Linked DNA regions of Panacibacter microcysteis. The protein of the gene in region 1 interacts with the protein of each later gene in a pairwise test. Links are inferred from orthologs where the notes say so. Each region holds a gene or a part of one and is shown in the gene's direction. Other genes may lie near its edges. The genes, in order: uvrB and uvrA.

Evidence for each region.
Region 2: the proteins of uvrB (region 1) and uvrA interact in binary tests that used the Escherichia coli proteins (3 or more experiments, as listed by UniProt). The link is inferred for Panacibacter microcysteis from one-to-one orthologs.

The regions. Positions count from the first base shown.
Region 1 is NZ_JADWYR010000001.1:1,950,644-1,953,865, reverse strand. What follows is about bases 264-3,154. They hold uvrB (excinuclease ABC subunit UvrB), read left to right. Parts: upstream 264-636; coding sequence 637-2,673; downstream 2,674-3,154. Other genes in these bases: I5907_RS07860 (T9SS-dependent choice-of-anchor J family protein), read right to left, coding at 2,962-3,154; I5907_RS07870 (enoyl-CoA hydratase/isomerase family protein), read right to left, coding at 264-556. Outside these bases: more of I5907_RS07870, read right to left, coding at 1-263; more of I5907_RS07860, read right to left, coding at 3,155-3,222. UniProt on the Escherichia coli protein: The UvrABC repair system catalyzes the recognition and processing of DNA lesions. A damage recognition complex composed of 2 UvrA and 2 UvrB subunits scans DNA for abnormalities.
Region 2 is NZ_JADWYR010000002.1:714,861-718,667, forward strand. Bases 311-3,786 are described here. They hold uvrA (excinuclease ABC subunit UvrA), read left to right. Parts: upstream 311-709; coding sequence 710-3,586; downstream 3,587-3,786. Other genes in these bases: I5907_RS14920 (energy transducer TonB), read right to left, coding at 3,640-3,786. In the rest of the region: I5907_RS14910 (DUF2911 domain-containing protein), read right to left, coding at 1-274; more of I5907_RS14920, read right to left, coding at 3,787-3,807. UniProt on the Escherichia coli protein: The UvrABC repair system catalyzes the recognition and processing of DNA lesions. UvrA is an ATPase and a DNA-binding protein. A damage recognition complex composed of 2 UvrA and 2 UvrB subunits scans DNA for abnormalities.

The DNA.
Region 1 (3,222 bases):
CTTCCTGCGGTACTACGTAATTTACAAGACCAAACTGCAAAGCAGTTGCTGCGTCTATCATGTTGCCGGTTATCATTAACTCAATTGCACGGCCTTTACCTATTAACTGTGTTAACCGCTGTGTACCGCCGTAGCCGGGTAACAAGCCAAGGTTAACTTCCGGTTGGCCGAATTTTGCATTGTCACTTGCCAGGCGAAAGTGGCAGGCCATTGCCAGCTCGCAGCCGCCACCCAATGCAAAACCATTTACGCATGCTATAATTGGCTTAGGTGCGTTTTCTATCTTAAAAAAAACATCCTGGCCCTTTTTGGCAAGTGCTTTACCTTCTTCAACAGTTAGCCCTATAAATTCGCTGATGTCTGCACCTGCCACAAAACTTTTCGGTCCTGCGCCGGTTATAATGGCTGCTTTAATCGTTTCATCTTTGCACACTTCATCAACAGCCATGCTTATTTCTTCCATTACGGTTTTGTTCAGTGCATTAAGTTTATCAGGCCTGTTAACCGTGATGGTAAGAATGCCATTTTCTTTATTGGTAAGCAATGTTTGATACATAGAAGTTATTTTTCCAAAAGTAAAAGATTCTTTTAAAGATGTGCCTGCAACAATCATTCGTTACTTGCTAACTTAGCAGTATGCCTTTCAAATTACATGCGCCATACGAGCCGAGCGGAGACCAGCCGGGCGCCATTCAACAGTTAACCGAAGGATTGATAAATGGCGAAAGATACCAGACACTACTTGGTGTTACAGGCAGTGGTAAAACATTTACCATGGCCAATGTTATTCAGAATGTACAGCGGCCTACACTTGTTCTTACACATAACAAAACCCTCGTGGCGCAATTGTACGGAGAGTTTAAACAGTTCTTTCCGGACAATGCCGTAGGATATTTTGTAAGCTACTATGATTATTACCAGCCCGAAGCTTACCTGCCCGTCAGCGATGTGTACATTGAAAAAGACCTGAGCATAAATGAAGAACTGGACAAACTTCGTTTGCAGGCCACGGCAGCTTTGCTTACCGGGCGACGGGATATAGTTGTGGTTGCCAGCGTTAGCTGTATCTACGGCATAGGTAATCCAACTGATTTTGAAAACGGTATCGTACGTATAGAACGCGGTCAGACCATTTCGAGACAAGGCTTCCTGCATTCGCTTGTAAATAGTTTATACTCGAGAACACAAATTGAATTTAAGCGTGGTACGTTCCGGGTAAAAGGCGATACAGTTGACATCAATTTGCCATACGTGGATTATGGCTACCGCATAACGTTCTTTGGCGATGAAATAGAAGAAATAGAAACCATAGATGTAACCACCAATAAACGCATCGAAAAAGTAGATAACGCAGCTATCTTTCCTGCAAACCTATACATAGCACCTAAAGACATGCTGCAAAGCATTATGCACGAGATCCAGGATGAGATGACAGCCCAGACAGAATATTTTAAAAGCGTGGGTAAACTTATTGAGGCGCAGCGCCTGAAAGAACGTGTGGAATATGATCTTGAAATGATTCGTGAACTGGGATACTGCAATGGCATTGAAAACTATTCACGCTTTTTTGATCGTCGTCATCCCGGCACAAGACCATTCTGTTTACTCGATTATTTTCCAAAAGATTTTCTTTGCATTATAGACGAAAGTCACCAGACTGTTCCACAAGTTGCTGGCATGTATGGTGGCGACAGAAGCCGTAAGCTCATTCTTGTTGATTACGGATTTCGTTTACCTTCTGCCCTCGATAACCGGCCACTCAATTTTCATGAATTTGAAAGCCTCATCGGTCAAACAGTCTTTGTAAGTGCCACACCGGGCGATTACGAACTTGAGCAAACAGGCGGCGTGGTAGTTGAACAGGTAGTGCGCCCTACAGGCCTGCTGGACCCACCTATTGAAATACGACCCAGTGTAAACCAGATTGATGACCTGCTCGATGAAATCGATAAACGTGTAACGAAAGGCGACCGTGTGCTTGTTACAACACTTACCAAACGCATGGCAGAAGAAATGGACAAATACCTGCACCGCATCAACATTAAATCTAAATACATACACAGCGATGTTGATACGCTTGAACGCGTGGAAATACTGCGGCAGTTGCGTTTGGGTGACATTGATGTGTTGGTTGGCGTTAACCTCTTACGTGAAGGGCTTGATCTGCCGGAGGTTTCCCTGGTTGCCATTCTTGATGCTGACAAAGAAGGCTTTTTACGTAATGAAAGATCACTTACACAAACTGCCGGGCGTGCTGCGCGTAACGTTGACGGACTTGTGATCTTCTATGCCGATAAGATGACGGAGAGTATGCAAAGAACAATTGACGAAACAACACGCAGACGTGAAAAACAGGTTGCATATAACATACAACACAACATTACGCCAAAGACAATCAAGAAATCGATTGAGCAAATTATGAAACAGACCTCCGTGCTTGATATCAAAGGCTTTAACGAAAAGAACCCATATGCCATTGGTGCAGATGAAGGTCTTGTGCAACACGCTGCTGAGGAGCAGGAGGTATATAAAACCATTCCTCAAATGGAAAAGGCAATCAGCCAAACAAAGAAACAGATGGAAAAAGCAGCACGTGACCTGGATTTTATTGAGGCTGCAAGATTAAGAGATGAGATGTTTCGTTTGCAAAAAGAGCTTGAAGCAATGAAGTAATTTTATGTACCCGGCAGTAGCATTTTATGGCATCGCCTGTTGCGTCGCACGCTTGTACGTTTGAAACTTTATTGAGCAATGCGAAGACTATTTATGCAGTTATAATAAGTTTCTCTGACCTGCATTTGTACCTGGTATGAAACTCAGCTTCGTCCTGTTGAAGAGCCAACAGAAAGTACAAGTGAGTGACACAACCAAAGCACAATAGTAGCAATATAGCTGACCAAATAAACATTTAAAAAAAAGATCACGCTTTTGCGTGATCTTTTTTATTGTAAACTACCCTTTTTATTGTTTGATGACCTTGATATATTCTACACCATTACTTTTTTGAATCTTTAATGTGTACAAACCTTTTGCAAGTTCACTAGCAGGAATGTTTATCTGTGTTGGGCCTGCATCCACGTTTCTGTTAACAGCTTTTAAAATATTGCCTTGCATATCAACAACAGTTATAGCTACATGCACAGGCTGTTTTTCATTAAGAGTAACGAGAAAGCTGCTTGTAAAAGGATTCGGATAAACAGTGGCCTTTACATTTTGTTTTAC
Region 2 (3,807 bases), on another replicon or contig:
TGGTGCATTCATCTGCGCCGGCACGCCATGGTGACGCTACGTTTGAACCAAAGCCGAGTACTTCATATCCAAAAGGTACAACACCGGTGCCGTAAATCTTGCCTTCGCGGCCTTTTACCCCCGGCGCGCTGTATTTTATTTCTATATCTGTAACGCCTACTTTTCTGCCGGTCATGCATACAATATTGGCAGTACCCGGTATACGCAAAGCCTGTGCAGCGGCGCTGATGCCAAAGGCCATCATTGCCAGGCAGGGAATGATCATTTTTTTCATAGCAGTTAATTTCAACAAAGGAAATTGTAATTATGAAAACGTGGAAACCGCTAATCACAATCTGCCCTGCCTTTGCCTGTTAAATACATGAACGGGGTTATTTACACGTAACATGGCCGCACCCTGCCGGGTAGTATTGTTGCAGTACAAGTGAGTGACACAACAAAAGTCTCATGCTTATTCTACTGCCGGTAACATCATTTCTTTTTTATGCCAAATAAATTATGCACGAAAATGGTGATTGTTTTGCCGGCTGTATTGCTACTATTATGCCCCGGTTGTGTCACTCACTTGTACGGCAGTGCATGTGTGGGCATGGGCTGCCAGCGTTGGTTTTTACACAGGCAGAGGCATGTTGCAGGCTTTTTTGGCACAAAAATTTAGCCTTGTCTTTCTAAAACTCTTAGTTAATTTTGACGTTTAGCAAAAACTATTATGGCGAAAAAGAAAGCGGAAGTGGCTGCTACAGTAAGTACGCAGCAGGAAGAAGTGATTGAAGTAATTGGTGCACGTGAACATAACCTGAAAAACATTGACATTACCATACCCAAGCATAAGCTGGTTGTATTTACAGGTGTAAGCGGCAGCGGCAAATCGTCGCTAGCGTTCGATACCATTTTTAATGAAGGTCAGCGCCGTTATATGGAGAGTTTCAGCGCCTATGCGCGGCAGTTTATCGGTGATATGGAAAGACCCGATGTAGATAAGATCACCGGGCTTTCTCCCGTAATCTCTATTGAGCAGAAGACTACCAATAAAAATCCCCGGTCTACAGTTGGTACCGTAACCGAAGTTTATGATTTCCTTCGTTTGCTGTTTGCAAGGGTGGGGGAGGCATACAGTTACAACACGGGTAAAAAAATGGTGAAGTTTAGTGAAGAGGAAATTGTAGAGAACATTTTTCAAAAATACAAAGGCAAAAAGATCACATTACTTGCACCGCTTGTACGTGGCCGTAAGGGGCACTACCGGGAATTGTTTGAAGACATACGCAAGAAAGGTTTTGTAAAAGTGCGTGTAGATGGAGAGGTAAAAGACATAACGCCACGCATGCAGGTGGATCGATATAAAATTCACGATATAGAAGTTGTGGTAGATCGTTTGAAAGTAGAGCAGGAGTTTAGGGTGCGTATAAGCCAGAGCGTACAGCAAACCCTTAAGATGGGCAAAGACCTGATGTTCATGCTTGTGAACGACAGTGATGAACTTGCTCAATATTCCAAACAACTGATGTGCATTGATACCGGCATCAGTTACGAAGAACCTTCTCCCAATTCGTTCTCGTTTAATTCTCCTTACGGCGCATGCCCTACCTGTAAAGGACTGGGCAGTGTGTTTACGATAGACATGGAACTTGTATTGCCCGATAAAACTAAAACGGTGGAAGAAGGCGGTATTGTGCCGCTTGGCGAAGAAAGGGATGCAAGTGTTTACCAGCAGGTGAAAGTGTTTGCAAAGAAACACAAGATCAAACTAAATGTGCCTTTGAAGGATATGCCCAAAGAGCAGCTTGACCTGTTGTTGTACGGCGATAAAAGCATCAATGCGTCACTCGATGTTGATACGGATGATGAGTCTGTGCCGAATGAATATACCGGCAGTTATGAAGGCATAATACCCATGCTGAAAAGATGGTTTTCCTCATCGTACAGCACCGAAGTGTTGCGGGAGTGGGTGCAGAAATACATGACGTTAAAAAATTGCCCTACCTGCCATGGCGCACGTTTGAAAAAAGAAAGTCTTTGGTTTAAAGTGGATGAGCGGAATATCTCTGAGCTAAGTGACTTGAACCTCGATAAACTGATGGTATGGTTTATCGATATTGAAAAGCGCCTGAGTAATAAACAAAACGCCATTGCAAAAGATATACTGAAGGAAATAAGAGAGCGGCTGCAGTTCCTGCTGGATGTTGGCCTTACCTATCTCTCTGTAAACAGGCCATCCAGAACGCTTAGTGGTGGCGAGTCTCAGCGCATAAGGCTTGCAACACAGATCGGTTCCCAATTACAGGGTATTACCTATATACTGGATGAACCTTCTATTGGTCTGCACCAGCGGGATAATCACAGATTAATTACTGCCCTGCAAAACCTGCGGGATATAGGTAACAGTGTGCTTGTGGTAGAGCATGACAAAGACATTATGATGGCTTCTGATTACCTAGTGGATATTGGTCCGAAGGCTGGTAAATACGGCGGGTCAATTGTTGCAGCTGGTACACCAAAAGAAATATTGGAGTCAAATTCTGATACTGCCCAATACCTGAGTGGTAAAAAAACAATTGCCATTCCTGCAGAAAGACGAAAGGGTAATGGAAAAGTACTGGAACTAAAGGGCGCGAAAGGAAACAACCTGAAAGATGTATCAGTGAAATTTCCATTGGGTAAACTGATCGTTGTTACCGGTGTTAGTGGCAGTGGTAAATCAACACTTATCAACGAAACACTGTACCCGCTGCTTGCGAAGCATGCTTATAATTCAAGGGTGAATGTGATGGAATATAAGACGATCAAGGGCCTTGAGAACATCGATAAGGTTATCGAAATAGACCAGTCACCCATTGGCAGAACGCCAAGAAGCAATCCTGCGACCTACTGCGGTTTTTTTACAGAGATCAGAACATTGTATGCTTCCGTTCCCGAAGCAAAGATTCGCGGTTACAATGCGGGGCGGTTTTCGTTCAATGTTAAAAGCGGCCGCTGCGATGTTTGTGAAGGCGGCGGAATGCGTGTAATTGAAATGAACTTTCTGCCGGATGTGTATGTGCACTGCGAGAAATGTAATGGCAAACGCTATAACAGGGAAACACTGGAAATAAGGTACAAAGGAAAATCGATCAGCGATGTACTGAATATGACTGTTGACGAGGCCTGTGAGTTTTTTCAGCCAGTGCATTATCTCTACCGTAAAATAAAAGTATTGCAGGATGTTGGCCTGGGCTATATTACACTGGGGCAGTCTGCTGTAACGCTTAGCGGCGGCGAGGCACAGCGTGTAAAGCTTTCAACAGAACTTGCTAAAAAAGATACTGGTAAAACATTCTATATCCTGGATGAACCGACCACCGGTTTACATTTCCAGGATATTCAACACCTGCTGGATGTGATTAATAAACTTGTTGATCGTGGTAATACCGTATTAGTAATTGAGCATAATCTTGATGTAATAAAAGTTGCTGATCATGTGATTGATCTTGGTCCTGAGGGTGGCGATGGTGGCGGTAAAATATTGTTTGAAGGAACACCTGAAGAAATGATTGTAAAAGCTAAAGAAAGCCATACTGCGAAGTTCCTGAAGATTGAGATGGCATAAACTTGATAAAATGTTCAAACGCTACCAGGTTTAAAAAGTAAACCTGGTAGCGTTTAGTTTACGCTGAATGAAATACTTTGTTTCATGCGGTAAAAAACAGCTTTGTTATTCTGATAGGCAGGTTGCCAATCAGGAGCGTTTTGGATTAAAGCAATTACTTCATTATCGCCGGCCCATTCAACAGACTTTTCAAGATAAATATCCTTGTCAATTTTGCCTTC